Regions from separate parts of the Dechloromonas sp. TW-R-39-2 genome, predicted to be linked through region 1. Evidence: riboswitches for the same ligand, from Rfam matches in the RefSeq annotation. Region 1 holds a riboswitch; each other region holds the start of a gene.
The links. Region 1 has a riboswitch for cobalamin ahead of cbpA (modified peptide precursor CbpA). Riboswitches for the same ligand answer to the same signal wherever they lie in the genome.

Region 1 (9,999 bases):
CCGGGCACGGCGAGCCGCAGAAGTGGCGGATGGCGCAATCGCCGCAGGGACTGAACCGGTCGACGTCACGCGTCGTCACCTCCTTGAAGGCAGCCGAAGCTAGCGCCGCCTCGACACCGCCGGTCAGCAAGCTGCCGCCATTGAAGCGCGGCAGGCCGATGAACTCGCTGCACGGATAAAGACTGCCGTCGGCGGCCAGCGCGAAGAAGGCACGACCGCCGCCGCAGGGCGAGATGTCGCACATCAGCCGGCGGGCCGTCGGGGCCAGGATACCGATCAGGATATTGGCGAAATTGGCCACCATCAGCTTGCGCCCGGTTTCCTGGTAGAGCTCGTAGGTCCGGTCCATCGCGGCGAAGAAGGCTTTGGCCATGTCGCCGTCGGCCGGCTTGACCCCACGGGCACCGGGCAAGGTGCAACGCAGGGTGTTAAGCATGCAGGTCGGCACTTCGTGGGCGTGGAACAGCTCCACCATGCGCGTCAGGTAGGGCAGGTTCTCTGTCGTGCAGGTGGTGATCACGCTCCACGAGCCGTAGCCGCGTAGCTTGTCCATCGCCCGCAGCACCTTGTCGTGCACGCTCTTGCCGCCCCAGGTCCGCCGGGTGGCGTCGGTAATGTCGGCCACCGGACCGTCCAGCGACAGGCCGATGCTGACATTGCGCGAGGTCAGGAAATCGAGCGCCTTGTCGTCAAGCAAGGTGCCATTGGTCTGCAGACCGAAGACGAAATCGTCGGCGAAGGCGTCGATCGCTTCGAAGACGGCCGGTGCATTCATCAGTGGCTCAGCACCGTGGAAAATGGCGCGCGGCTTGCGATCGGCCGGCATCACCGAACGGAAGTAGTCGCGCAGTTTGCCGAGCGAGGCGAGCAGCGTTTCGACCGGCATGTGACTGCCGCCGCTGCGCTGGGCATCGGGCAGATAGCAGTAGGTGCAGTTGAGATTGCAGCGCTCGGTCGGGTTCAAATAAACGCCGGAAGGTTTCAGGCCGAAGCGCAGGGCATGCAGTTCCTGCTCAAACTGTTCGGCTTTGGCCCCATAGGCAGCGAGCAGGGCCGGATCACGGCCGGCTTCGTGAACCTTGGTCTTGTCGACCAGCGCCCAGAAAGCGGTCTGCGGATCAGTCACCGCGGCATAGACCGGGTGGCCGATATCGACCGGCTGGAAAAGCATGCCGCGGGCGGCACGCTCGGCGAGCACTGCGTTCATTTGGCCGCCTTCCGGTCCATCAGCACATAGTGCGACAGGCCGATGCCATCCGGGTTGCAACTCTTGCGGATGGCGATGGTCGGGGCGGCAGGCTGCGCTTGCTGCGCAGCAGCCGGCTGGGTTTCAACAGCGTTGGACGCGACTTGAGAGACGATCTGGGACATTTTCCACTCCTCGAGAAGACAAAAAACAAAAAGGGCCCCGGCTGAGGGCACGCTTGTCGCATGCACTCAGCCGGAGCCCTTGCCTTGGCTCCAGTCAGGAATCGAATCGTCTTCTGGCTTCCGGATCAGCCGAAGCGCTGCGCCTTCCCGGCGAGGTAAGCCTCGCAAGTGGCTGGTCTGGCGACCATGCAGTCTTCGTCCCCGGTTACAGCGGCGGGCCCGCCACGGATTTGCACCGTGTTCCGTATTTCGATTCCAGCAGGAGGGCGGATTCTCTCAAGGCGCTACGCCGTGGGTCAATCCATCCTAAAGGCCTAGTTCCTGCCACATCGCATCGACCTTCTTCTTGACGCCGTCGTCCATGACGATCGGCCGCCCCCATTCGCGCGTCGTCTCTCCCGGCCACTTGTTGGTCGCGTCCAGGCCCATCTTGGAGCCGAGGCCGGCGACCGGCGACGCGAAGTCGAGATAGTCGATCGGCGTGTTGTCGACCAGCGTCGTGTCGCGCGTCGCGTCCATGCGCGTCGTCATCGCCCAGATCACTTCCTTCCAGTCGCGGATATCGATGTCGTCATCCACCACGATGATGGTCTTGGTGTACATGAACTGGCGCAGGAAGGACCAGATGCCGAACATGATGCGCTTGGCGTGGCCGGGATACTGTTTCTTGATGCTAACGATGGCCATGCGGTACGAGCAGCCTTCCGGCGGCAGGTAGAAATCGACGATCTCCGGATACTGCTTCTGCAGCAGCGGCACGAACACCTCGTTCAGTGCCACACCAAGAATGGCCGGCTCGTCCGGCGGCTTGCCGGTATAGGTGCTGTGATAGATCGGCTTTTTGCGCATCGTGATGCGGTCGACCGTAAAGACCGGGAATTCGGCCTGCTCGTTGTAATAACCGGTGTGGTCGCCGTACGGCCCTTCAAGCGCCGTTTCGCCGGGATGAATCACCCCTTCGAGCACGATTTCGGCCGAAGCCGGCACCTGTAGGGCGGAGCCGATGCACTTGATCAACTCGGTCTTGCCGCCGCGCAACAGGCCGGCGAACTGGTATTCGGACAGCGAGTCCGGCACCGGCGTCACGGCACCGAGGATGGTCGCCGGATCGCAGCCGAGCACGACGGCGACCGGGAAAGGCTGGCCGGGATTGGCCAGCTGGAATTCGCGAAAATCGAGCGCGCCGCCGCGATGCGCCAGCCAGCGCATGATGACCTTGTTCGGCCCGAGTACCTGCTGGCGGTAGATGCCGAGATTCTGCCGGTTCTTGTGCGGGCCCTTGGTGACAACCAGGCCCCAGGTGATCAGCGGTGCGATGTCACCCGGCCAGCAATGCTGGATCGGCAGGCGCGCCAGATCGACATCCTTGCCTTCCCAGACGATTTCCTGGCACGGCGCGCTCGACACCGTTTTCGGCGCCATGTTCAGCACCTGCTTGAGGATGGGCAACTTGTCCCAGGCATCCTTGAGGCCTTTCGGCGGTTCCGGCTCCTTCAGGTAGGCGAGCAGCTTGCCGACTTCGCGCAAGGCCTGCACCGACTCCTCGCCCATGCCGAGCGCGACGCGCTTGGGCGTGCCGAACAGGTTGGCGAGGACCGGGATGTCGTGGCGGGTCGTCCCGCTGACCGGCCGCTCGAACAAAATGGCCGGTCCCTCGGCGCGCAGCACGCGATCGCAGATCTCGGTCATTTCGAGACGCGTATCGACGTCGACCGCGACACGCTTCAGTTCGCCAGTTTTTTCCAGTTGCGACATGAAGTCGCGCAGGTCGTGATATTTCATTTGAGCCAGAAATCCAGAGCAATGCCGACAAAAATCACCGCGCCGACATAGTTGTTATGCAAGAAAGCCTTGAAGCACGCCATGCGCTCGCGCCGACGAATCCAGCGGTAATGAACCGCCATGATCCCGGCAGTGATGCCCAGCGCCAGAAAGAAAACCGGGCCGCAACCCCGCCCATGGCCAATCCAGCCAAGCAGCAGCAGGGTCATGCCGTAGCAAACCATGACCGCCGCCACATCGAAGCGGCCAAAAGTAATCGCTGACGTCTTGATACCGATTTTCAGGTCATCCTCACGGTCGACCATGGCATATTCAGTATCGTAGGCGACCGCCCAGAAAACATTGGCCAGCAGCAGCCACCAGGCTTCGGCCGGCACCTGACCAAGTTGCGCGGCGTAGGCCATCGGGATGCCGAAACCAAAGGCAATCCCCAGATACGCTTGCGGAATGGCCAGGAAGCGCTTGGTAAAAGGATAGCTCGCAGCCAGGAAGACGGCCGGGATCGACAACACAATCACCAATGGATTGCCGAGCATCAGGACCAGCGCAAAAGCCAGCAGGGAAAGGCCGGCAAACAGGGCAATGGCTTCTCGAACAGTCACCCGCCCGGCCGTCAGGGGACGCTCCTTGGTCCGCTCGACATGCTTGTCGAAATCACGATCGGCATAATCGTTGATCACGCAACCGGCCGAACGCATCAGCACGGTGCCAAGCACGAATACCGACAGGACCGTCCAGTCAGGCCAAGCCGCCGCTGCCAGCCACAAACCCCAGAGGGTCGGCCAAAGCAACAGCAGGATGCCGATCGGCTTGTCGAGCCGCATCAGCTTCGTGTAAAGATCGAGTTTTTCGCCAATACCTTGAATATTTGCCACCATCGCGCCACAGCATGTTTCTTGAGCAAGACGCTAGTATGGCGGCGATGCCGCAAAGACGCGAGCCTTGGAGGCAATCAGGCAAGGACTTTCGAAGGCAGACGACAGCGCGGAACAATTGCAGTTCCACGGCAACTGGGACAGAATAAGTCGTTAGTAATAAGCCGATCATGGAGACGATCGGCTGGTAGGCCATAAACTCAAAAATAACGAAGGGGCTTCAACCATGAATATCAAACAAAAACTGATCCTGCTGCTGGCAGCGGCAATCATCGCCCTGCTGGCGGTCGGTGGATTCGGGCTGCGCGGCATCGTCACCGAACAGGAAGCCATCGAAGACATCGGCGGCAACCGCATGCCGTCGGTCGTAGCCTTGCTGACCTTCAAGGAGTCAATCACCAATCTGTCGAGAAGCACTTACCAGAGCCTGACGCTGAACAACAGCATGACGCCCGACAAGAAACGCAGCGAGATCGACGTCATCAAACAACGCAAGGCTGAAGCCAACAAGACACTTGCCGAAGCAGCCAAGAAATATGAAGCGACACCTGCCGATGCCACAGAGCAAGCCTTGTGGAATGAAACCAAGCTGAGTCTGGCCAAATGGTTGGACATGGAAATACTGATCACTCGAGCCGAAGACAGGGCAAGCAAGGCAACAACAGATGAAGGATTCACCGCTCAGATCAATGAAATCCGCGAATTAATCGGACAGCGTCGGGCAATGACCAAGGCGCTCAATGACAATCTGCAAAAAGTTATCGATCTCAATCTTGCCGAAGGTGACAAGTCCTTCAAAATGGCCCAGCAAGCGGCAAGCCAGGCCAAATTGGCTGAGATCATTGTCTTTGCAGTAGCCACCGCACTGATCATTGGCTTCGGGCTATCCATTCTGGGCGCCATCATGCGACCGATTGACATTGCCCGCGATACCGTAGTCGACATCGCAGCAACCAACGACTTGACCAAACGTGTCGCCTATAACGCCAGCGACGAAATCGGCAGCATGGTCAGTGCGCTCAACCGGATGCTGGAAAAGGTGCAAAGCTCGATGCACAGCATTCAGGACAGCATGGGTGAAGTCAAAGGGGCGGTCTCGGCTCTCTCGATCGCCTCGAACGAGGTTGCCACCAGCTCGGCCAGCCAAAGCTCGGCTGCCGCTTCGATGGCGGCGAATATCGAGGAGCTGACAGTCAGCATCAACACCGTCAGCGACAGCGCCGGCGACGCCCGGAAACTGGCCACCGAATCGGCTGATATTTCGGAAGAAGGCGGCCAGATCATCCAGCGGACAGTCGATGAAATGAGCACGATCAGTGACATGGTGTCGCGCGCATCAGCCGTCATCGAGTCGCTCGGCAAGGATGCCGACCAGATTTCCGCCGTCGTTCAGGTGATCAAGGATGTTGCCGACCAGACCAATCTGCTCGCACTCAATGCGGCAATCGAGGCCGCCCGTGCCGGCGAACAGGGGCGCGGTTTTGCCGTGGTGGCGGATGAAGTCCGGAAACTGGCCGAGCGGACGACCAAGTCCACCCTGGACATTGCCGGCATGGTCGACACCATCCAGCAATCGGCCAACAAGGCCGTCGGCGAAATGCAGCAAGTGGTCGGCCAGGTAGCACAAGGTCGCGAACTGGCCAACAACGCCGGGCTGCGGATGAACAATATCCGGCAATCGGCCCAGCACGTCACGGCAGCCATCGTCGACATCAGCAGCGCGCTCAAGGAACAGAGCATTGCCAGCCAGGATATCGCCCGCCACGTCGAGAACATCGCCCAGATGACCGACGAAAACCATGCGGCTGCGGATCACACGGCGGATAGCGCCCGTCGCCTCGATACGCTGTCACAGGACGTCGCGCAGGTTATTTCCAGCTTCCGCGTATAAAGCAGGATTGCTGGCCGCTCCCGGCGGCCAGCATCGCAACTAGCCGGCCCGTCGGCGCAACCAGCGAACCATGGCCGCGCCGTATTCGGGCTGCAAACGGTGAATCACCCCGGCCAGCACCGCATTGGCCAGCGCCGCGATGGCAAACAGTCCGGCCAGCGACAAACCGGCACTCAATGCGGCCGCCGCGCTCAAGGCACCAAAAACCATGAAGGCAGCGTTCAGGATGTTGTTTGCCGCAACAATCCGGGCCCGCTGTTCGACCAGGCTGCGCAATTGCATCAAGGCGTAGAGCGGCACGATGAACAATCCGCCGAATCCGCCGAGCATCAGCAAATCGAACAAGGCACGCCAGACAGCAGGTGCTTGCAGCAGCAGACCGAGTGCTTGCCCACTGGCTGCGGTCGACGCCGAAATTTCGGCCAATTCGTGGGTAACCCAGGCAAAATCCAGCCCGAACACCGTCAGGCCGATGGCTCCGAGCGGTACCAGCCCCGGTTCGAGATGTCGCCCGGAAAGTCGCTCGCACAGCATCGAACCGACGCCGATACCGATCGTGAAGGTGGCCAGCAACAGCGTTACGGCAGACTCGCTGCCACCCAGCACGCTGCACGCATAGGCCGGAAACTGGGCAAGAAAAAGCGCGCCATAGAGCCAGAACCATGAGATGGCGATCAAGGCGATGAAAATCACCCGATCATTTCTTGCCAGACGCAAGTTGCGCATCGTTTCGCTCAATGGATTGAGGTTGACCGCAAGATTGGGCACCGGCGCCGGGGCTGCCGGAATCTGACGACTCGCCAGATAGCCAGCCCCAGCCACGAGCAGTCCGCCGACGGCAATCCAGACCGGCGCATCGACAGTGCCAGCCAGCAAGGCACCGATCAGCGTTCCGGCCAGAATCGCGACAAAGGTACCGGCCTCGATCCAGGCATTGCCGCCGATCAATTCATCCTCGCGCAAATGCTGGGGCAGGATGGCGTACTTCACCGGGCCGAAAAGCGTCGAATGCATGCCGAGCAAGAACAAGGCACCCATCAGCACCACCAGGCTGTGCAGCCAGAAACCAAGCGCAGCGACCAGCATGATCAGCATTTCGAGTAATTTGACGGCACGCGCCAGCAGCGCCTTGTCGTATTTGTCGGCCAGTTGCCCCGCCGTTGCAGAGAACAGGAAAAAAGGCAGCATGAAAATGCCGGCCGCCAGATTGGCCAGCAAGCCGGGAGAAAGCGTACTCCAGCCTGTCGCATGAAAGGTCAGCAAGACAACCAGCGCATTCTTGAACAGGTTATCGTTGAAGGCACCGAGAAACTGGGTGACGAAAAAGGGGGCAAAACGGCGTGTGCCAAGCAGGTGGAATTGCCCGCCAACCTCTTCCTGCTGTGCGCTTTGCATCATTTCTGCGCTACCCTTTCATCTCAAAATTCAGAACAAGCTGCATTATCCCCGACCTATGCTTAATTCCCGCTCCGAATATCTCGACACCACGGGCTGCCGCCTGCACATCCGCCGCTGGGGCAATCCCGACGCCCCGACACTATTCCTGCTGCATGGCTGGATGGATGTTTCCGCCGGTTTCCAGTTTGTCGTCGACCAGCTGAAAGAGGACTGGAACATCATCGCTCCCGACTGGCGCGGCTTTGGCCCGAGCCAATGGCTGGAGCGCCCCTATTTCTTCGTCGAACACCTCGGCGACCTCGATGCCATTCTCGACCACTACGCCCCCAACGAAGCGGTCCGCCTGGCCGGCCACAGCATGGGCGGCATTCTCTCTTGCCTCTACGCCGGCATCCGCCCGGAACGCGTCGCCCGCGTGATGACGCTGGAGGGTTTCGGAATCGCACCCACCACTCCGGAGATGGCGCCGGAACGCTACGAGAAATGGCTTGAAACGCTGAAAAAGCCACCACGCATGCACGTTTACGCCGACCGGCCGGCCTTTGCCAGCCGCTTGCTACGCGACAACCGTTTCCTGGCGGCCGAACGCGCCGAATTTCTCTCGCACCATCTGGCCCGCGAAGGCGATGGTGACGACCGGCATGGCGTCAGGAAACACGGCATCGTCTGGAATGGCGACCCATGGCACAAGGCTTCCGGCCCCTATCTTTTCCGTCTTGAAGAATCGATGGCGGTCTGGAAACAGGTCACGTGCCCGGTGCGCTGGGTAGCCGGACGCCAATCATGGGTGATCAAGGAGTACGCCACCCGGCCAGGTGACTGGGAAGCCCGCCAGCAGTGCTTTGCCACGGTCGACGAAGTCTGGATCGACCAGGCTGATCACATGCTGCATTATGATCAGCCGGAAGAAGTCGCACGACAGATCGAAGCGTGGTTCAAATAAACAAAAGAAGCGGAGGGAATGCCACCATGTCTACCATCAAGATGACCACGCCCGCCCTGGCCTTGCTCGGCGCGCTGACACTCGGCGCCTGTATGCCGATGTACGGGCCGGGCTGGGAAAACGAACATCCGCCGGTTGCCTACTCGCGTGATTTGTATCCTGGCTATGGCCAGGTGCAATCCATCGAGCCGGTACGTCACGAATCGGGCAACAGCATCGGCATCGGGGCGATTGCCGGTGCCGTGGTCGGCGGCCTGATCGGCCACCAGGTCGGCGAAGGCAAGGGCAATACCGCTGCAACCGTCATTGGTGCAGCCGGCGGTGCGCTGATTGGACACCAGCTCGAAAAGCAGACACAAAACGAACAACTGCGCATTGGCATCCGCATGGAAAACGGGGCGTTTCAGCAGTTGATCGCCAACGACGAGCGGATCGACCTGCGTCCGGGAGACCGGATTCATATTGACCGCGACGGGGCAATCCGGCGTTATTGAAGCGGGCCTGAACCTGGCGGCAAAAGCCTAGGATTTAAGCAGTTCTTCACGCGAACCGAGCCAGCGCTTGAGGTGGCGCTCGGCCTGTTCAGGATGCCGGGTCAGCATGTCTTCGGCGACGGTTCGCGCCATTTCAACCAGATCGGCATCCATTTCCAGATCGGCATAGCGCAGCAAGGGCACGCCACTTTGCCGACTGCCGACAAACTCGCCCGGCCCGCGTATCTGCAGGTCCTGACGGGCGATCTCAAAGCCATCGGTGTTCTCGTAGATGATCTTGAGACGCTGCCGGGCAACTTCGCCGAGCGGCCCGGCATAAATCAGCACACAGCTCGATTCATACTGGCCGCGCCCGACCCGCCCGCGCAACTGGTGCAACTGCGACAGGCCGAAACGCTCGGCATGCTCGATCACCATCAGGCTGGCATTCGGCACATCGACACCCACTTCGATGACCGTCGTTGCGACCAATACATCGATCTCGCCAGCGGCAAAAGCGAGCATCACCGCCTGCTTTTCATCGGCTTTCATCCGGCCGTGCACCAATCCCACGGTCAACGCCGGCAAATCGGCCAAAAGCTGCGTGTAGGTATCCTGAGCAGTCTGCAGTTGCAGGGTTTCCGACTCCTCGATCAGGGGACAGACCCAATACGCCTGGCGGCCTTCATCAACCAGTTTCTTGACGAAACCGACGACATCCTCACGCCGGCTGTCGGCCACCAGCCTGGTCTTGATCGGCGTGCGCCCGGGCGGCAACTCGTCGAGCACGGTGACATCGAGATCAGCGTAATAACTCATTGCCAGCGTTCGCGGGATCGGCGTCGCCGACATCATCAACTGGTGGGGATTGTTGCCCTTGTTGCGCAGGGCCAGACGCTGTGCCACACCAAAACGGTGTTGTTCATCGACGATTGCCAGGCCGAGTTTGGCAAAATCAACACCATCCTGAATCAGCGCATGCGTTCCAACGACCAGTTGCGCCTCGGCTGCCGTCGCGGCAAGTTGCTCACGCTTGGCCTTGCTCTTGAGGCTGCCTGAAAGCCAGGCGACCCGGACACCGAGCGGCGCCAGCCAGTCTTTCAATTTCAGGTAATGCTGTTCGGCCAGAATTTCGGTCGGCGCCATGAACGCCGCCTGCCAGCCAGCCGAAATGGCCTGGCAAGCGGCCAGTGCGGCCACAATCGTCTTGCCGGCGCCGACATCACCTTGCAGCAAACGCTGCATCGGATAAGGCTGGGCCAGATC
Region 2 (9,999 bases), 1.6 Mb from region 1:
AGCATGACGGGCAGCAACAGCTAAATCGCCGCTTTGGAGCAGAGCAACGATTTCCCATCTCAGCAAGCGCTTTAACGTTTCAAGGTAAGGGGCGCTGCGCTTTATCGCGCAGCGCCCAGAGTGCTGAGCAAACGGGGTTGAGTGCCGGATTATGCCTAAACACCTTCCAACTCCATGAACCAGAAGCTACCAAACTTTGACCAATTAAAGTGATATGACTTTTGCAATTCAATGGATATGTCTTTCCCGCCAATAGGTACTGACAGATTGGCTCCTGATATTGAGTGACCATCGGAAATGTCATAAGCCCAGCACTTGCCGCCTTTGGTCTTGGGGTTTACGAACCGTTTTAGGTCGTTCATTACCAATGCAACGCCGCGGTTAGAGATACCAAGAGAAACATATTCCTCAAGAATACCGAGGTCTTCATATACATCCTTCATGAATATGTCGTGAGCGCCTCGTGGGCCACCGGAAGATGCGATAGCGCGGTAGCACTTGAGTTCAATGGCGATTGATGATTCGCCTTGGGTTGATTCTCCTTTCAGAAGAATATCAATTTCATTTGTTCCCAATTTCGTTTTTACACCTGTTTCCAGTTCAATGTCTGCCACCTCGTGACCGGAGTGCGAAGTAAGTGGAATTAACTGGCGGAGAATGTAAGCGTACTGAAGTTGCATTGACGCTTCTTTGTTAATTGGGATGGTTTTTCCGCCAACTTTCCGGGCGAATATTTCCCATGCGGCAGACACGGCACATCTCAATCGTTCTTCGTGTGTTGATGCCGTGATGAAGTCAGTCATAGCGAGCCTTTGAGGCATAACGTAGAAAATCACCGGACCTTCGGCAAGCGCAGCTTGCCGAAGGTCCGGTGGATTGGTGTGTTAGGTGCCATCCAAGCCCCGTGCTTTGGATTGATTAAACAACTGCTCAATTTTTGTTCGATCTTGTGAGCTACATGCTCCCGACTTGGACATTGCCGATGCTATGTGTCCTTGGGCTGCTCCATGCAAAAAGGATACAAAAGCAACCTGCTTGTCACTAAACCCTCGGTTACGTGCGCCACCCGTGAGTGAGGTGTAATTTGACTGCCAATCAAGGCCGCACCATTCGGCAAGGCCCGAAACTTCGCCAACATCAAAGGCGCGATTAGCCACGGCTCTTGAAATTGGCACTGTAATTCTGTCCTTCTCCGAGGTTGGTTGGGCAAACTGACCATTGGAGAGCTTTGCTTTTCCCCAAAAATTTTGAAGCACGAGAGAGAGCAATTCTTCTCGTTGTGCTTCCGGCAAAATGCCAGCATGCGAAATCCCGCATAAAAATACGAGAGAAAGCGGTAAGAAGATACGACGCATTTGTGGCACCTAACAGTGTTTACACGGACGCTCGGGTCCGCATGGCAATTGATATTGCTGACGCCGGATATATTGCACTAAGCATATTGTATTCAGTCACTTGGAATGTTGGCTGTCAGTATAACAATATCAATATGCCGGACAACTGACTCAGAGCAATGTCTGCTTTGGGGCACGGTAATCGAGTGTCCGCAGATGGCCGATAGCACCAATTCAGCCAACTTTCCGGTATACGGCTATTGAAATCAAGCTGCCTGCCGTAAGCCAGGTATGAAGCATCCCCAAAGACAGGCTCAGAAGCCTGGCGGATTTTCAGATAACTGCTTCGTGGAGTCAGTCACCGGCTATTTAGCCGATAGCCCACCCGCAACATGACTCTAGAATGCGGTTGATGCTGGAAGTCGAGCCGCCGAGAGAAAAAAACTCCAGCCTGAAAATAGGCATCTCGTTGCTTTTTCTCTAACCTATCTCTATGTGCAGTGATTTGACTACGGCTTCTGTGAAGGTGTTTTTTCCTTCACGCGCCACGCATACATCAGGGAAGCCTCATTGAATTCCTGCCTGGTTTCCACATCCTTCCACCAAACCAATCCCCGGCTGTCTTGACCGAGGTATTTCCACTGCTGGACATCTCCGCTGCACAGTTCAACGGTGTAAATCGCATTAGTCTCGAGAACCATCATTGATCGAGCCAAGGTAGTGAAAGGAAGGGGGGATTGGGTACTAGCGCTGACCAATCCTGATTAGGCGACTAAATCCAGTTGTAATCGCGAGATGCTGTTGATGTGAATGTCGCGCCCCTGGATGGTAAAGAGACCTTGCGCGCTCAATTCGTGGAGAGTCCGGGAGAAATGCTCAGGGCTCAGACTTAACTGAGAGGCAATGACGCTTTTAGGTGCAGACAGCCTGATGACAGTGGCTTCCTGACATGATTCCTGATTGGCTGCTTCACGCAACAGAAAGGTGAGTACGCGCTTGGCGCCGGAACACAGCGTGTACCCTTCCAGATCGACCATCAGGTCGTGCGTTTGTTGCGACAGAGAACTTAGCAAATTATGGGTGAAGCCCGGATTGCGGGCGACCAGATCAAGAATTGCCGTTTTCGAGATCTGTAGCACCAGCGTGTCATCCAGTGCTTGCGCATGAGCCCGGTAGGGCTGATCCAAAATAAGCTCGGTCTGTCCAAAGCTCTGCCCTGCGCCCAGTATAGTGACGACCTTTTCGGTGCCCTGGGGTGATGAAAATGCCACTTTCACCTGGCCGTACATCACGATCAGCAGACCAGAGCACCCATTCCCGGATCGAAACAGCATGTCGTTCTTTTCGAGATGCAGTGTCTGGCAGGCCTTGCCAACTTCGAGAGTCTCGTCGCAGGAAAGTCCTCCAAACAAAGGGATTCGACCCAACAGGGTATCAATCTGGACAGACTTTACATCGCGCATTGCTTCTCCTAGCTCAGGCTGCGGGAACAGTTGAGCGTGCAATGTGCCTCTGATGTTCAGGCGCAGCTTGATTTAGATCAAAACAATCCGAAGGCCCTAGGTAGCTCCCATACCAAATAACTACATTTCATTCGTATTTTTGGAGGCTCTCGCAACATTTTGCTATCCTGCCGCTTTTCCATTGACCCGCGCTACAACCCAAGCCTGCCAACGATGGCGGCACAAGATCAGGTTTGAAAGCCGGGCCGGAGACACAGATGATCACCGGATGCCAGGTGATTTGATACGGCAGTTCGGATAACGTATGGATCGCCCCAAATATCGAAGTTTTTACTCTTTTCAGGAATGTCATGATCAACAAACTTAGCAGGATGCTTTTTACCGTTTCGTCAGCACTTTGGCTCACTGCCGCCTTGGCCGAAAACCCGGGACACAAGCATCATCACGATTTCCCCCAAGATGTTGATGCGTTCCATGCGGTGCTCGCGCCGATTTGGCATGCACGCCCCGGCAAGGAGCGTTCGCGCAACGCCTGCGCCCAGGCTGCCGAGATGGAGAAACTGGCCAAGGGCATCCAGTCTTCGGACGCAACGCCGCTGCTTGCAACGATTAACGCTTTGCAAGGCAAATGCAAAGGCAAGCTGGCCGATGTGGATGCAGCATTCTTTGATGTCCATGAGGCATTTCATCGGCTGATTGACGCGCCGGCCCCCGCGGCAAAACGTTGAGCCGGTTGACGCACCCCATGGCCGCCACAGCCTGGGGGCTGGGACAGCACGCTGCGCCGTGCGGCAAATGCTGCCCGTCAAGCGATCTTCCTGCGTGCTACGGTCGACACGCCAAAATCGCCCAATTTCCTTGCACTATCCACACACCCGGATGAACTCACCCGCTGGCGTCTCTGCCCTGACCATCAACACGCGTATCTCGCATACGGTGCGCACCCTCACCATGCGTGACGATCTGGTCGGCTGGGTGATTTCCGGCCGCAAACGCTTATCCACCCCGCTCGGTGACAAGCAGTTTGGTGCCAACGAGGTATTTCTCATCCCGCGCGCAACGCAGTGGGATGTGATCAACGAAGCTGATCCGGGTGGCGCCTACCAGGCGCGCATCATCAGTTTTTCGCCGCAGTTGCTTGAACAGTTTTTCGAACGTTTTGCTCAGTTCACCGCGACACCGATATTGCGCAGTTGCGCGATGACCAAAGCGGATGAGGCTTTCACGGCGACCTTCAGCCATACACTGGCGGCGCTTGAAGATCCCCGCGCGTCAAATGCCGTTCGCGAACACCGGGCGCTGGAGGTCTTGTTGCTGCTGGCCGAGCGCGGTCTGGTTTTTACGCCGACGCACAGTTTGAGCTGGACAGACCGGGTATACCGGCTGGTCGGGCAACGCCCCGAATTCGACTGGACCATGGCCAGCGTTTCGCGTGCCTTCCTGCTCAGCGCCAGCACGCTGCGCCGCAGATTGGTGGAAGAAGGCACCTCGGTCAGTCAATGCGTGCGTGAGGCTCGCCTCGAAGCGTCGATGGCCTTGCTGCAATCCTCCAGCCTGCAGGTTTCGGAAATTGCGGCGCGCTGTGGATACGACTCACACAGCCGGTTCTCAGCGGCGTTTCGCCAGCGCTTTGGCTATGCACCGTCGCACTTGCGCTCATGAAAGCTGCAGTATGGACTGCAACGCACAGCAATTGACGCGCCAGAGCTAGCGCGCCGCGCTTCCTGTGGTCATCATTGGCCTTCCTTTTTCTGGAGTCCAAATGATGCGTAAACTTCTTCTTGCCGCCGCACTTGCCGCTACGTCGACCTTCGCTGTGGCGACCGATTTCGAGTTGAGCAGCCCGGATATCAAGCCCGGCAGCATGATCGACAAGCGTTTCGAGTTCAATGGTTTCGGTTGCTCCGGCGAAAACAAATCGCCCGCCTTGCAGTGGCGCGGCGCCCCCGCCGGCACCCAAAGCTTTGCCGTCACCGTATACGATCCAGATGCACCGACCGGTTCGGGTTGGTGGCATTGGTCAGTCATCGATCTGCCCGCCGAAGTGCACGCCTTGGCGGCGGATGCCGGGGCGGTCGGTGGCGCAAAACTGCCGGCCGGTGCGAAGCATGTACGGATCGATTACGGTGTCGCTGGATGGGGCGGCACTTGTCCGCCGCAAGGTGACAAAGCGCATCGTTACATTTTCACGGTCTACGCCCTGAAGACAGCCAAAATCGAAATCCCGGCCGATGCCACCGCAGCACTGGCCGGCTACATGATCAATGCGAACACCCTTGGCAAGGCCAGTTTTGTGGCCCACTACGGTCGCGCCAAAGCGAACTGATCAAACTGCCCAGCTCTCTTTTACATCCACTTCAAGCGGTCTGGCAAACAGGAGTACGGTGTTCTAAAAAATTCAAAAACCACCATATACAGTAGAAAAAATATTCGCAGGCACTACCCATAGTAGAAACATCATTGACGCTCAGGCCACCATACCGTTAGAATCAAAGTTGTTGAAGGTTCCCCATTCTGGGGATTAAAAGGGAATCCGGTGCCGAGTCTGACTCGAAATCCGGGGCTGCCCCCGCAACTGTTATCGGCGAGCGCTTCGCCACTCTTGCCACTGGCTCACACCGGGAAGGCAGCGAAGCGCGATGAACCGAGAGCCAGGAGACCTGCCGCAACAACTTTCCAACCAATGATGGGGCGGGGTGTCCCTGATGAAAGGTTTGTGCGTGCTGCCATTTTTCGTTCGTCCGGCTTGTCTGCCCACGGGAAACTCCCGTTGCGGCGATCGCGCTGCGCCCAGCGCGCCCCTTCGAATCTCCCCCGCCTGCGGAGACTCCCCATGCCAGTGAAATCGTTTAGAACATCGCCCCTGACAGCCGCCCTGCTGCTTGCTTTTTCAGGTAGCACCCAGGCGGCCGGCGTGCCGACGCTGCAAGAAGTGACCGTCAGCAGCGGCCAGCAGAATCTGATCGGCGTTGCCGATTCGGCCACCGAAGGAACGGTCACCGCCAAACAACTGGCCAATCGTCCCTTGTTGCGGCCGGCCGAAGTACTTGAAACGGTGCCGGGGATGATCGTCACGCAACACTCCGGCGACGGCAAGGCCAACCAGTATTTCCTGCGCGGTTTCAATCTCGATCACGGCAGCGACTTTTCAACCCACGTCATGGGCATGCCGGCCAACATGGTCACCCATGGCCATGGTCAGGGTTACATGGATCTGAACTTCCTGATCCCGGAACTGATCTCCAGCGTCAAATACCGCAAGGGCGTCTATGCAGCGGACGATGGCGATTTCGCCACGGCCGGCTCGGCCCGGATCGATTATCAGCGTAGCCTGGCCAGCCCGTTTGTCGACATGAGCATCGGCCGCAACGGTTTTCGCCGCCTGGTGACGGCGGGCAGCAGCGAAATGGCCGGTCACCAGTTGCTCGGCGCACTGGAGCTGGCCGGTAACGACGGCCCCTGGGATCAGCCGGAAAACCTGAAAAAGACGAATATCGTGCTGCGTCTCTCGAACGGTACGACGAACAATGGCTACGCCGTCACGGCAATGGCTTACAAGGCGGACTGGAGAGCCACCGAACATGTTCCGGAACGCGCCATCCAGAGCGGCGAGATCGGTCGCTACGGTGCGCTGTCAGCCAACGATGGCGGCAAAACGCACCGCTACAGCCTGTCCGGCGAATGGGCCAGAACCGGTGAAGAAGGCGCCACCCGGGCCAACGTATATCTGATCGATTACGGGCTCAATCTTTTCTCCGCCCCGTCCGGCTACATCAACGGACTGAATGGCGACCAGCACGAGCAGGCTGACGAGCGACGCATCTGGGGCGGCCAGGCCAGCCGCAGCTGGTTTCTCGGTCCACAGTTCAAGGACAGCGAAATTACCGCCGGCGTCTCACTGCGTCAGGACCGGATCAGCCACGTTGGCCTGTACAGCACGGAGAATCGCCAGCGCACCAACACCGTCCGCGAAGACCGCATCAACGAGACAGCACTCGGTTTCTATCTCGAAGCGCGTAGCCAGTGGACTCCATGGCTGCGCAGCAACATCGGCCTGCGCCGCGACGAAATCCGGGCCCAGGCCAGCGCCCTGGGTGGCGCCAACAACATGAGCAATGGCGGCGATATCAGCGCCGGCCAGACCAGCCCCAAACTCGGCATCACCATCGGCCCCTTCAACCTGCTCGGCGCCACCGAGTTTTACGCCAACTGGGGCAACGGCTTCCACAGCAACGATGTACGCGGTGCAACAGCAAGAACCAACCCGCAGGACGGTTCGGCGACGATGGCCGTCCCGCTGCTAGTCAAGGCCCGCGGCTCGGAAATCGGTATGCGTGCCGCGCCACTGCGCGGCTGGCATACCAGCCTGTCACTGTGGCAAATGGATCTGGCCTCCGAGCTGGTGTTCATCGGCGATGAAGGCATCACCGAACCCAAGGGCGCCTCGCAACGGCACGGCATCGAATGGTCCAACTACATCGTGCCGACCGATGGCCTGATCATCGATGCCGATCTGGCCCTGTCCGAAGCCCGCTTCAAGACAGCCAACGCCGATAACGGCGGACGCCATGTACCGAATGCCATCCCGCTGACCGCTTCGCTCGGCCTGACGGCCGACCAGGGCGGCCGCTATTTTGGCGGCCTGCGCCTGCGCTATATCGGGGCCTACGCCCTTGAAGAAACGGCGCATGAAAAATCGACGGCCTTCTGGATGACCAACTTGAAAGCCGGTTACCGCTACGATCGCCAGCTTCAATTCACACTCGATGTACTCAACCTGTTCGACAAGAAAGCCAACGACATCGAATACTGGGGCGGCGCCTGCACGCGTAGCGAAGCCGCCAACGGCAGTTGCGGCGGCGGCATCGATGGCCGCCTGGTGCATCCGATCGAACCGCGCACCCTGCGCTTGGGCATGCGCTTCACGTTCTAAGGCACAAGAGAGCACTTTGACTGGGAATGGCAGGCGACAGATATAACGTTTGATCGACAAATTGCAAACGAATGTAATTGACAACGATTCGCGTTTACGTAAAATTGCGACAAGTTCTCATTTGCAGGAATATCATGAACCCGCCTTCCCAGCCTTCACCCGCAACACCACCGCTATCCGGCACCCATTTGCCGCGGATAGACACCAGTGAATTGCTGCGCGGCGCTGTAACGCTTGAAATCATGCACGCCGGCCAACGCTACCTGCTGCGCGTGACGCGTGAAAACAAGCTGATCCTGACCAAATAGGCCAGCCACCAACGATCTCCGTTGTACCTCTCGTTCCCGTAGCCAGCATGTACAGCCAGCCAAGGGTTTTTTCCGGCCGGCTCGGGACAATCCGGAAAACGAAATTCATGAGTTACACCCTATCCCAGGCTTCAAACAGCCGACGCAGCAGCCTGCTGACACTGGTCATCGGCTTGCATGTCGGCATCTTTCTGCTGATTTTTGCAGCCAAGACCGTCGTCCCGCAGATGATGGAAATACCGCTGGTCGTCGACCTGCTGCAACCGGCCGAACCCAAACCGGAACCCAAGCCGCTGCCGGTCGTCAAGCCGCAACCGGTCAGGCAGCCTAGCCCGGCCCCCAAAGCCCCGACGCCCCAGATCGAAGCCACGCAAAGCGTCGTTCCGGCGCCCAGCGCACCGGTCGCCGCCCCGCCCGAAGTCAAACCGGCCCCGCCGGCACCGGCCGCACCGGCGGTGACGCAAGCCCGTTTCGACGCCGACTACCTGCGCAACCCGGCCCCGCCCTACCCGCCGCTGTCACGCCGCATGGGCGAAGAAGGCAAGGTCATGCTGCGCGTCCTGGTCAGCCCGCAGGGAACGGCGGAACAGGTTGAAGTGAAGACATCTTCCGGCAGCGAGCGCCTCGACAACGCTGCGGTCAACACCGTCAAGAACTGGAAATTCGTCGCCGCCCGCCGTGGCGACACCCCGACTCAAAGCTGGGTTTTGGTACCCATCATTTTCAAATTGGAGCAATAACATGCAGGAAACCACGCAAAACGCTTTCGGCTTCGCCCACCTTTGGGCTGCAGGCGATGCCATTTCACACAGCGTCGCGATCATTCTGGCGATCATGTCGATTGCCAGCTGGTACCTGATCCTGGCCAAAGCCTGGGATTGGTGGACCGTTCGTCGCTCGGCCCGCGCTGTCGGCCAGTTCTGGGCGGCCAGCAGCGTCACCGAAGGGATCGAGCGCCTGCGCGATGCCGGCAGCGACAGTCCTTACGCGCAACTGGCCGAGCAGGCCAACTGCTGCAACCACGATTGCGAAACCGTAACCGGCCGCCTGGCTTCCCGCTTCGACCCGGCCGAACAAATGGAACGCGCCCTGCGCCAGCAACTGTCGAGCACCCAGGCCGGTATGGAAAACGGCCTGACGCTGCTCGCCACGACCGGCGCCACGGCACCGTTCGTCGGTCTGTTCGGCACCGTCTGGGGGATTTACCACGCGCTGGTGGCAATCGGCATCTCCGGTCAGGCCGCACTGGAAAAAGTCGCCGGCCCGGTCGGTGAAGCACTGATCATGACCGCCGCCGGCCTGGCCGTTGCGCTGCCTGCCGTCTTCGCCTACAACGCCTTCACCCGCGCCAACCGCGTCATCCTGGCCGATCTCGACGCCTTCGCCCACGACCTGCATGCCTTCTTCACGGTCGGCAAGCCGTTTGTCGCCAACAGCGCCCAGATCCACCCGATGCGCGCCCGCGCTGCTGCCGAGGTCGCGTAATCATGGCGATGGGCAGCTTCAATTCGCAACAGAACCAGATGCCGACGGCGGAAATCAACATGACGCCGCTGGTCGACGTGATGCTGGTGCTGCTGATCATTTTCATCATCACCGCACCGCTGATGACGCATTCGGTACCGGTCGACCTGCCGCGCGCAGCCAGCACGCCGACACCGGAAAAGCCGATGACGCTGCAGGTGGCGATCAATGCTGACAACCACATTTTCATCGGTTCCGAAGGGGTAGACCGCAGCACCCTCGAAGAACGCTTCAAGACCGCAGTCGCCCAGGATGCGCACGTCGAAATGCACCTCAAGGCCGACCGCAACACCCGCTACGAAGCCGTGGCTGAAACCATGAGCGCCGCACGTCGGGCCGGACTGACCAAGATCGGTTTCGTGACACAACCAGGTAGTGACGCGCACTAATTCGTTTCATTTCATTCATTCTCAAGCCAGCAATGCAAAGCCCGTCTT
Region 3 (9,999 bases), 320 kb from region 1:
GCTCGGCCGAAACGGCTTATCGCCGTATTCTGGAAAATTACGATTTCCCCTGGGCCAGAGCTGGCGTGGCGCGCTCGCTGCACCAACAGAATCGGCTGACCGAAGCGCGCGAGGAAATTGATCGCGTCGTCGCCGGTACACCGCATTTTTTCGATGCCTCGGACATCAAGGCCAGCATCTGCATGGCCCAGGGCGAACACGAGGAAGCCCAGAAGGTGCTCGATGAGGTGGCCAAAAAAACCCCGCGCAACTATGTCCGCAAGCGCCTGCTGGCCGAGGCGGCAACGCTCAACGGCGACAGCGAGGCGGCTCGGGCGGCGATGGCCGATGTCATCGCCAACGACACCATGCCCGGCGCCGTTTCAGCCGACGACCAACTGACCCTGGCGCGCAGCTATGTCGATGCCGGCGACCTGATCACCGCCGAGAAAGTGCTGGTTGGCATTCGCGAATCGGAATTGCAGAACCTGAGCCTCAACGAACAGGGCAGCTATGCTTCACTGCTCGCGCTGGCTTCGCCGGATCGCGGCAAGAAGCGTTTTGCCGGTCTGCGCCCGGCTTTGCTCGCCACCGAACTCACCGCCACGGTACGACTCGATGTGATGCGTGCGGCGCTCTCGGTCGGCGATCGAGAACTGGCCGACCGCCATACCGAAGAGCTGATGAGCAGCCCGGATGCCAAGAAGGTGTTCGGCAGCATCCGCAAACATTACGCACTGCACGGCCGGGAAATGGATTTCCGCGAGATCCAGCGCCAGGTCGCGCTCAAGCGGATTCACCACGAAGAGCCCAAGCCGGCCGGCTGAGGCAAAGCCCGGCCATCGCGCCTTACAGCGGCAGGAAAGTCGCCATTTTTTCCCAGTCGAGCGCGGTTTCGACCGAATCGGCCAGTCGGTCGAGGTCGGCTTCACGCCGGGCGGCAAAATCGACCTGCCCACTTTCCTGCAAGCCGGCCCAGGCGAGTAGCGCGGTCAACGCCTCGGGATGATCGAAAACGCCATGACAATAAGTGGCAAAGACCTGGTTGTCGGCTGAAACCGCCCCGTCCGTCCGGCCATCGGCCAGTTGTACCGCTGCCTGCCCCAGACCATCGCCGCGTGTCACACCCAGGTGAATTTCGTAACCGGTCATCGCCGGATTGCCCGGCAAGGCAAGATGGCCGCTGACATTGCGCAACTGTTTCTCGGTTTCCAGCGTCGTTTCCAGATCGAGCGCCGCCAGCCCCGGTGTGCTGCCCGGCTGGCCTTCCAGACCCAGCGGATCGTGAATCATCCGCCCGAGCATCTGGTAGCCGCCGCACAGGCCGACGACCTTGCCACCGTAACGCAGATGTTTCTGGATCGCCGTCGCCCAGCCTTGCTGGCGCAGCCAATCGATGTCGGCCCGCACGGCCTTGGAGCCGGGCAGGACGATCAGGTCGGCGGCCGGCGGCGTTTCGCCTGGGCCGATCCATTGGAAATCGACCTCCGGATGCAGGCGCAGCGGATCGAGATCGTTGTGATTGGAAACGCGCGGATAAGCCGGGGCGACCACTTTCAATCGGGCCGTTTTTTTACCGTCGACCGCAGCGGTGGCAATCGCATCTTCAGCATCGAGCATCAGGCCGTGCAGGTAGGGCAGCACGCCGAGCACCGGCTTGCCGGTGCGTTCTTCGAGCCAGGTCAGGCCGGATTCAAGCAACGAAATATCGCCGCGAAAACGGTTGATCACGAAACCCTTGACCCGGTTCTGCTCGGACGGCGAAAGCAATTCGAGCGTACCGACCAGATGCGCGAAAACGCCGCCCCGGTCAATGTCGGCAACGATGATCACCGGACAATCGACCGCCTCGGCAAAGCCCATGTTGGCAATGTCGCGCGCCCGCAGGTTGATTTCGGCCGGCGATCCGGCCCCTTCGACCATCACTGCGTCGTATTGCGCGGTCAACCGCCCCCAGGAGGCCAAAACGGCCTGCATCGCCCGTGGCTTGTATTCCTGGTAGTCGCGCGCATTGAGGTCCATCGCCACTTTGCCGTGGATGATGACCTGCGACTTCTTGTCGGTCGTCGGCTTGAGCAGCACCGGGTTGAAATCGGTATGCGGCAACAGGCCACAGGCCAGTGCCTGCAGCGCCTGGGCCCGGCCGATTTCACCACCGTCGACGGTGACCGCCGAATTGAGCGCCATGTTCTGCGGCTTGAACGGCGCGACATTGATCCCGCGGCGCTTGAGAATCCGGCACAAAGCCGCGACCAGCGTGGATTTACCGGCATCCGACGTGGTCCCCTGGACCATCAGTGAAAAGCAGGACATAGCGACCAAATGTGAAAAAAGTCCGTAATTATGGCACCATCGGCCCCGCCCATTTGTTTGGGCAAGTGTCTCCGGGTGTCGTTCAGCCAACGCTGGACGGAGAATCGGGAAGGCGGTGCAAATCCGCCACGTGCCCAACGCTGTAAGGATGACGGGCGATGCATCAGGCCACTGGACGGGAATACCGGCCGGGAAGGCGCATCGCCAGGCTGAATCCAAGTCAGAAGACCGGCCGGGAGACGAATTGCAGGCTGTCAGGCCCGGCAGCTGTTTCATTTCCAGAAGGGGAATCCATGGAAAACCAAGCCACACCGATGGCACCCGCCTTTTCCGACGCCGATCGGGCCGCAGTCTATCAAGCCATTTTCAACCGCCGTGACGTGCGCGGCCAGTTCCTGCCGACGCCGGTGCCGGACGATGTGCTCAGCCGCGTGCTGATGGCAGCGCACCACGCACCCTCGGTCGGTTTCATGCAACCGTGGAACTTTCTGCTCGTGCGCTCCGACGAGGTCAAGCAACGCGTGCATGGCATCTTCGACCAAGCCAACCAGGAAGCGGCCCAGATGTTCCCGGATGGCAAGCGCGAGATCTACAGCAAGCTCAAGCTGCAGGGCATTCTCGAAGCGCCGATCAGCCTGTGCATTACTTGCGACCGAACGCGTACCGGCCCGGTTGTCATCGGCCGCACGCACATTCCGACGATGGACCTCTACAGCAGCGTCTGCGCCGTCCAGAATCTCTGGCTGGCGGCCCGCGCCGAGGGCCTGGGCGTCGGCTGGGTGAGCATTTTCAATGAAACCGAACTGCAGGACGCGCTCGGCATTCCGCACCATATCGTGCCGATTGCCTACCTGTGCATTGGTTATGTCAGCCATTTCCACGACAAACCCGAACTTGAAAAAGCCGGCTGGCTGCCGCGTTTGCCGATCGAGAACCTGGTTTATTTCGAGCAATGGGGTGCCACGGATTCCGGCCAGAACGAGCCGTTGACCACAGCATTGCGCGACATGCAGGCCGACATTCAGGGACCGGGCATTTTCCCGAAATGAATCTCAGCATCGACGCCTTTGCCATGCCGCTGGCTGCTCTTGCCGCCGTCCTGCTCGACCGTGTACTCGGTGAGCCACGGTGCTGGCATCCGCTGGTCGGCTTCGGCAATTTGGCGTCGATGCTGGAAAAGAAACTCAACAATCGACACATTTCCAGCGGCTTGCTCGCCTGGCTGCTGGTCGTCGGTCCCTGGGTCGGGCTGGCCTTCTGGCTGCGCCCGTACGCCCCCTTCGCCATCGATATCGCCCTGCTCTACTTCGCCCTCGGTGCGCAAAGCCTGGCCGAACACGCCGAAGCGGTCGCCCGGCCATTGCGCGAAGGCCGGCTGGACGAGGCGCGGACGCGAGTCAGCTGGATGGTTTCCCGTGAAACATCGCAACTCGATGAATCCGGTATCGCCAAAGCGGGCGTCGAATCGGTCCTTGAAAACGGCAACGATGCAATATTCGGCACGCTGTTCTGGTTCGCCCTACTCGGCGGCCCCGGCGCGCTGCTCTTCCGGCTGGCCAACACGCTCGATGCGATGTGGGGCTACCGGACCGAACGCTACAACCTGTTCGGCCGCTTTGCGGCGCGTTTCGATGATCTGCTCAACTGGCTGCCGGCCCGCCTGACGGCGCTGACCTACGCCCTGCTTGGCCGGACGTGCAACGCGCTGGCCTGCTGGAAAACCCAGGCGCCGGGCTGGGAAAGCCCGAACGCCGGGCCGGTCATGTCAGCCGGCGCCGGCAGCCTCGGCGTACTGCTCGGCGGTTCGGCGATGTATCACGGCCAGGAAGAAATCCGCCCGCCGCTCGGCACCGGGACGGCCCCTCTGGCCGCCGATCTTGGCCGGGCGATCACCCTGATCCAACGCAGCCTGTGGCTGTGGCTGGCCGTCTTTTTCATGATTGGAATCCTGCATGCTTGAGCATGGCGGACGCCTGCGCCAAGCCGCAGCCCGATACGACATCCCACTCGACAACTGGCTCGACCTGTCGACCGGGATCAACCCGAATTGTTGGCCGGTGCCTGAATTGCCGGCCGATTGCTGGCTCCGCCTGCCGGAGAACGACGATGGCCTGGAAGCGGCAGCCGCTGCCTATTACGGCAACAGCAATCTGCTGCCGGTCGCCGGCTCGCAAGCCGCCATCCAGTTGCTGCCGCACTTGCTGCCGCGCGCCGTTGTCGCCTGCATCAGCCCCCTGTACGCCGAACATCCGCACGCCTGGCAACGCGCCGGCCATCGCCTGCGTTTCCTGCAGAACGCCACATTGCCGCGCGCCCTGACCACAGCCACACCGTATGTGCTGATGTGCAATCCGAACAATCCGACCGCCGGCCGTCACCCGCGCGATGTCGCGGTCGACGCGGCCATCCAGCTCAAAAAGCGCGGCGGCTGGCTGATTGTCGATGAAGCTTTCATGGACCCGACGCCGGAAGACAGCCTGACCGCACTGGCCGGCACAGCAGAAGCGCCGAACCTGATCGTGCTGCGCTCGATCGGCAAGTTTTTCGGCTTGGCCGGGGCGCGGGTCGGCTTCGTTTTCGCCGCCCCCGACCTGCTGGCCAAGCTGGCCGAACTGATCGGCCCGTGGTCGGTCGCCGGGCCATCGCGCGTTGCCGCCCGGCTGGCCTTGTCGGACACCGCTTGGCAGGCCAACGCCCGGATCGAATTGCAAGCCGCCGCCGCCCGCCTGCATGCTTTGCTGGCACCGCTGGGCGACGTCAGCAGCACAGCCTTGTTCGCTACGCTGAACGCGGCAGAAACCGGCGAACTGCATGAGTTCCTCGCCCGGCGCGGCATTTTGACCCGCCATTTCGACCAGCAGCCACTGCTCCGCTTCGGCCTGCCAGCCAATGAAGCCGAGTGGCTGCGCCTGGCCGCCGCCCTGAACGACTGGAAAGCCGCATGAAAAACCACCTTTTTGCCCTGTTGACCGCAGCACTCGCCTGCAGCCCGGCCAGTGCTGCCGATCTGGTCTTCAAGGACGATACCGGGCAGGAAGTGCGTCTCAAGGGGCCTGCCAAACGCATCGTGACGCTCGCGCCGCATGCCGCTGAAAGCCTCTTCGCGGCAGGCGCCGGCAGCAAGCTGGTCGGCACCGTCGATTACAGCGACTACCCGCCGGAAGCGAAAAAAGTCGCCCGCGTCGGCGGCTATTCGCGCATCGACCTCGAAGCGGTGGCGGCGCTCAAGCCAGATCTGGTGCTGGCCTGGCAAAGCGGCAACAACCTGACGCAGGTCGACAAACTCCGGGCGCTCGGCCTGACGGTCTACGTCTCGCAACCGAACAAAATGGAAAATGTCGCCGACCAACTGATCCGCATGGGCCAGCTGGCCGGCACCGAAGTCGCCGCCAATGCAGCCGCAGAGCAGTTCCGCAAGCGTCTCGAAGGCTTGCGCAAGGCCAATGCCGGCAAGCCGAAAATCCGCGTTTTCTATCAGATCTGGAAATCGCCGCTGATGACTGTCGGCGGCCCGCAGATCATCAGCGATGCGATCACGCTGTGCGGTGGCGAAAACGTTTTCGGCCAGCTGCCGCAGATGGCGCCGACGGTCAGCGTCGAAGCCGTGCTGGCGGCCGATCCGGAAGCCATCGTCGCAACCGGCATGGGCGATGCCAAGCCGGAATGGCTGCACGACTGGGATAAATGGACGCGGATGACCGCCGTCAAGCGCGACAACCTGTTCCATATCAATCCGGACATCATGCAACGCCACACGCCGCGCATTCTCGATGGTGCAGAGAAACTTTGCGCTCATCTCGATGTCGCACGCAGCCATCGTCCAGCCAAGTAAAACCATGCCCCGTCTGCCGCAACGCATCGTCTGCCTGACCACCGAAACCGTCGAAGTCCTCTATGCCCTCGGCGAACAGGACCGCATCGTCGGCATTTCCGGTTACACCGTCCGTCCGCCCGAAGCGCGCAAGGAGAAGCCCAAGGTCTTCGCCTTCACGACCGGCGACATCGACAAGATCCTCGCCACCCAGCCTGATCTCGTTCTCACCTTCTCCGACCTGCAAAGCGAAATTTCGCGTGACCTGATCAAGGCCGGCGTGCCGGTCTACGCCTTCAACATGCGCAGCGTCGACGACATTCTCGGGATGATCGAAACGATCGGCCGGCTGGTTGGCGCGCAAGATAAGGCGCTGGCCATCGTCGCCGGGCTGGAAGCTCAAATCGCCCAAGCCAGAGCGATCGCGGCCGAACGCTTGGCCAAAACCGGCAAGAAGCCGCGCGTTTATTTCGAGGAGTGGGACGAGCCGCTGATCAGCGGTATCCGCTGGGCTTCCGAGCTGATCGAAATCGCCGGCGGCGAAGATGTTTTTGCCGAACAAGCCCGCTCGCCGCTGGCCAAGGACCGCCGCCCTTCTGCCGAAGACGTGATTGCCGCCGCGCCGGACATCATCATCGGCTCATGGTGCGGCAAGCACTTCCGCCCCGAACGGGTCGCCGCCCGACCCGGCTGGCAGGAGATTCCCGCGGTCAACAACGGAAAAATGCATGAAATCAAATCAGCCGTCATCCTGACGCCAGGGCCGGTGGCAATCAGCGAAGGACTGCCTCAACTGCTCGAAATATTTGATCTGTAAGAAAGCAGCTCGAAACCCGCTGACTATAATCAGCCTCTCCGCCAAGGATCCAGACCATGAAAATCGCCGTATCGACCCTCTTGCTCAGCCTGCTCTGTGCCGCCACTCCGACTTTTGCCGCCGATGAAGGCACGGCCGCGCTGGAAGCCATCGGCCAGATCAACGGTACGGCACTGGCCTGCAAGCAGCCGGCACTGGTCAGCCGGGCGCGCAACTCGGTCGCCACCACGGCCCCCAAGACACGCGCCAATGGCGAAACGTTTGAAAACGCGACCAATGCCGCCTTCCTGGCTCAAGGCAAAGCCAAGTGCCCGGATGCCGCAACACTCGCCAACCAGCTCGGTGCCGCCGAACAACGCCTGCAAGCGGCCTTCAAGTCGACTCAATGATCCGTTTCTGCGCACTGCTGCTGATTGGCTTGTGGCTGGCTCCCCCCGCTCTGGCTGAATCATGGGAAGCCCTGCGCAGCAACAGCAGTGCCGGCATTATTCCGCGCTATCTCCTGCAAGACCCGAATGGTCGCTCGGTCAACAGTGAGGATTTTCGCGGACGCTACCAGCTGATTTCCTTTGGCTACACCTATTGCCCCGATATCTGCCCAACCACCCTGGTTGAAATGGCCGAAATTCTGAAGCAGTTGGGCGACAAGGCGGCACGCGTCCAGGCAATCTTCATTACGGTCGACCCGGAACGCGACACCGGCAAGGTGCTCAAGACCTATACCGAATTTTTCGACCCCCGCATTCTCGGCCTGACCGGCCCGGTCGCACTCGTCCGCCGCTCGGCAGACAATTTCAAGATCCGCTACAGCAAGGTTTTTGAGCCGGACACCCCGGCCGACCGTTATGCGGTCGACCATTCGGCAGGGATGATTTTGCTCGGCCCCGATGGCCAATTCATCAAAAAATTCCCCTTCGCCATGCCGGTTGGCGAAATCTCGCGCCAGCTCGAGGCTTACATCAACACGCCTTAACTGCAGGAAAACACTCATTGCATTGGCATAGGGGCTGAGGCTATAGTCTGCCGATGTACCGAGCGTTCCTGCGCGCCCTCGTATTACTGTTCCTGCTTGCCCCGATTGCCCGGGCAGGCGGTATTGCGCTCGTACTCAGCCAGCAGGGCGGACCTTACGCCGAGTTTTCAACTGCCCTGCAAAAAACACTGGAGGGCAGCAACTGGAACGTGGTCACTTCCGGCACACCGGAAACCATCGAACTGTCGGTCATCCGGACCGATCTGATCATCACCGCCGGCGCCGAAGCCCTGCGCCAGACCCTAGGCCGAAATAGTGCACAACCTGTACTGGCCACCCTCCTGCCCCGGCAAACCTACGAAAAAATCCTTGCCGATGCCGGCAAATTGCGCGGCCGAACCTCTGCAATCTACCTCGATCAGCCGCCAGTTCGACTCGCCACTTTTCTGCGTTACTTGCTGCCTGAACACAAACGGGTTGGAATGCTTCTGAGCAACGAAACACGCAATCTCTACAATCAGTACAAACAGGTCTTTTCAAACGCAAAACTGGTACTGAGCGGCGAGGACAGCGATACCGACAGCAGCCTGGTCACGGCGCTCGGCACCCTCCTGCCCCGGGTCGATGTCCTGCTTGCGATTCCCGACAGCTCAATCTACAAGCGTGACAACATCAAGTCGATTCTGGTCACCAGCTACCGCTACCAACGTCCGGTTGTCGCCTTTTCTGCTGCATTTGCCAGTGCCGGCGCCTTGGCTGCGATTTACTCGACACCGACCCAGATCGGCAACCAGACTGCCGAACTGATCAAGGCCAGCGGCGCCAATCTGCCACTGCCGCAAAGCCCGGACATGTTTGCCGTCAGCATCAATCGCAATGTTGCCGATGCGCTCAATCTTTCCGTCCCGGATGAAGCCACCATCCGGCGCGCCATGCTCGCCGAACGGGAACAACGATGAACCAGATCACCCTGCGCCAACGCCTGCTGCTCCTGACGCTGCTACCCAGCACGCTGATTGCAATTGCACTGGTCGCCTATTTCACTTACAGCGGCATCAATACGCTGGAAGCCGAGCTGCGTACCAAGGGGCTGTCCACAGTCCGCTACCTGGCACCAATCAGCGAATACAGCATCATTTCAGGACAGATCGAAAGCCTGCATTCACTTGCCCAGGCAACGGTTCAGGACTCCGGCGTCAAGGCAGCCATCATCGTCAATCAAAAAGGACGGGCCATGGCCGTCAGCGGCCGCGTATCGTTGTCGGGCGAAATTCTGCGCCAGACCCCGGACGGCCCGCGCCAGGTTGCCGAAAATGATCGCTGGGTCGCCTTCGGAGCACCGGTCGTTCGCTCACTCAATGAAGCAGACAGTCTGTTCGAGCCCCTCAATCCTGAACAAAAAGGAAGCCCGCCCGAGGTGATCGGGCATGTCTTCGTCGAGTTCGACAAGACAGAACTGAATGCCCGCCAGGCCGATCTCTTCCAGCGAGGACTGATCATTGTGCTGGTTGGCCTGATCTTGCTTGCGGCACTCGCCATTGCCATTGCCGACACACTCGCCAAGCCGCTGCACCAATTGGCGCTGGCTGTTCGCCAGATGTCATCCGGGCACTTTGGAACACGCGTCAATGCCACGTCCAGCGGCGAGCTTGGCATTCTTGAACATGGCTTCAATGAAATGGCCAATCACATTGAAGAAGTTCATCGCTCGATGCAGTCACGCATCGAGGAAGCCACCGCGCAACTCGCCTTCCAGGCCCGCCACGACCCACTCACCGGTCTTTTCAATCGCCGCGAATTCGAACATCGACTGGACCGCGCCCTGAGCAGCGTCCAGGCGGGTGGCGATGAATTCAGCGTGCTGTTCATCGACCTCGACCGCTTCAAACCGGTCAACGATACCTGTGGTCACCTGGCCGGAGACGAACTGCTCCGCCAGATATCCCAGCTCTTTCAGGGACGCTTGCGGGAAGAGGATTCGCTGGCCCGCCTGGGCGGTGACGAGTTTGGTGTACTGCTGGCAAACTGCAGCGGCCAGCGGGCACGACAAGTGGCTGACGACATTTGTGGACTGGCCGCCGCCTATCGCTTTATCTGGCAGGACAA

Region 2: another riboswitch for cobalamin. It lies ahead of GBK02_RS13165 (TonB-dependent receptor); the one in region 1 lies ahead of cbpA (modified peptide precursor CbpA).
Region 3: another riboswitch for cobalamin. It lies ahead of bluB (5,6-dimethylbenzimidazole synthase); the one in region 1 lies ahead of cbpA (modified peptide precursor CbpA).

Annotation. Positions count from the first base shown of each region.
Region 1 is NZ_CP045202.1:812,670-822,668, reverse strand. Features, by position in the region: gene cbpB (peptide-modifying radical SAM enzyme CbpB) at 1-1,207, opposite strand, end outside; gene cbpA (modified peptide precursor CbpA) at 1,204-1,371, opposite strand; cobalamin riboswitch at 1,457-1,663, opposite strand; gene ubiD (4-hydroxy-3-polyprenylbenzoate decarboxylase) at 1,678-3,153, opposite strand; gene ubiA (4-hydroxybenzoate octaprenyltransferase) at 3,150-4,031, opposite strand; gene GBK02_RS04045 (methyl-accepting chemotaxis protein) at 4,255-5,919, shown strand; gene GBK02_RS04040 (MFS transporter) at 5,959-7,317, opposite strand; gene GBK02_RS04035 (alpha/beta fold hydrolase) at 7,373-8,260, shown strand; gene GBK02_RS04030 (glycine zipper 2TM domain-containing protein) at 8,287-8,754, shown strand; gene recG (ATP-dependent DNA helicase RecG) at 8,782-9,999, opposite strand, start outside.
Region 2 is NZ_CP045202.1:2,707,222-2,717,220, forward strand. Features, by position in the region: gene GBK02_RS13130 (hypothetical protein) at 156-803, opposite strand; gene GBK02_RS13135 (hypothetical protein) at 885-1,355, opposite strand; gene GBK02_RS13140 (hypothetical protein) at 1,844-2,038, opposite strand; gene GBK02_RS13145 (Crp/Fnr family transcriptional regulator) at 2,099-2,797, opposite strand; gene GBK02_RS13150 (hypothetical protein) at 3,148-3,525, shown strand; gene GBK02_RS13155 (helix-turn-helix transcriptional regulator) at 3,677-4,459, shown strand; gene GBK02_RS13160 (YbhB/YbcL family Raf kinase inhibitor-like protein) at 4,560-5,123, shown strand; cobalamin riboswitch at 5,283-5,480, shown strand; gene GBK02_RS13165 (TonB-dependent receptor) at 5,631-7,730, shown strand; gene hemP (hemin uptake protein HemP) at 7,865-8,038, shown strand; gene GBK02_RS13175 (energy transducer TonB) at 8,146-8,778, shown strand; gene GBK02_RS13180 (MotA/TolQ/ExbB proton channel family protein) at 8,780-9,523, shown strand; gene GBK02_RS13185 (biopolymer transporter ExbD) at 9,526-9,951, shown strand.
Region 3 is NZ_CP045202.1:489,424-499,422, reverse strand. Features, by position in the region: gene GBK02_RS02445 (response regulator) at 1-806, shown strand, start outside; gene GBK02_RS02440 (cobyric acid synthase) at 829-2,292, opposite strand; cobalamin riboswitch at 2,349-2,544, shown strand; gene bluB (5,6-dimethylbenzimidazole synthase) at 2,586-3,341, shown strand; gene cbiB (adenosylcobinamide-phosphate synthase CbiB) at 3,338-4,252, shown strand; gene cobD (threonine-phosphate decarboxylase CobD) at 4,245-5,237, shown strand; gene GBK02_RS02420 (cobalamin-binding protein) at 5,234-6,124, shown strand; gene GBK02_RS02415 (cobalamin-binding protein) at 6,129-6,920, shown strand; gene GBK02_RS02410 (hypothetical protein) at 6,977-7,309, shown strand; gene GBK02_RS02405 (SCO family protein) at 7,306-7,893, shown strand; gene GBK02_RS02400 (ABC transporter substrate-binding protein) at 7,947-8,852, shown strand; gene GBK02_RS02395 (diguanylate cyclase) at 8,849-9,999, shown strand, end outside.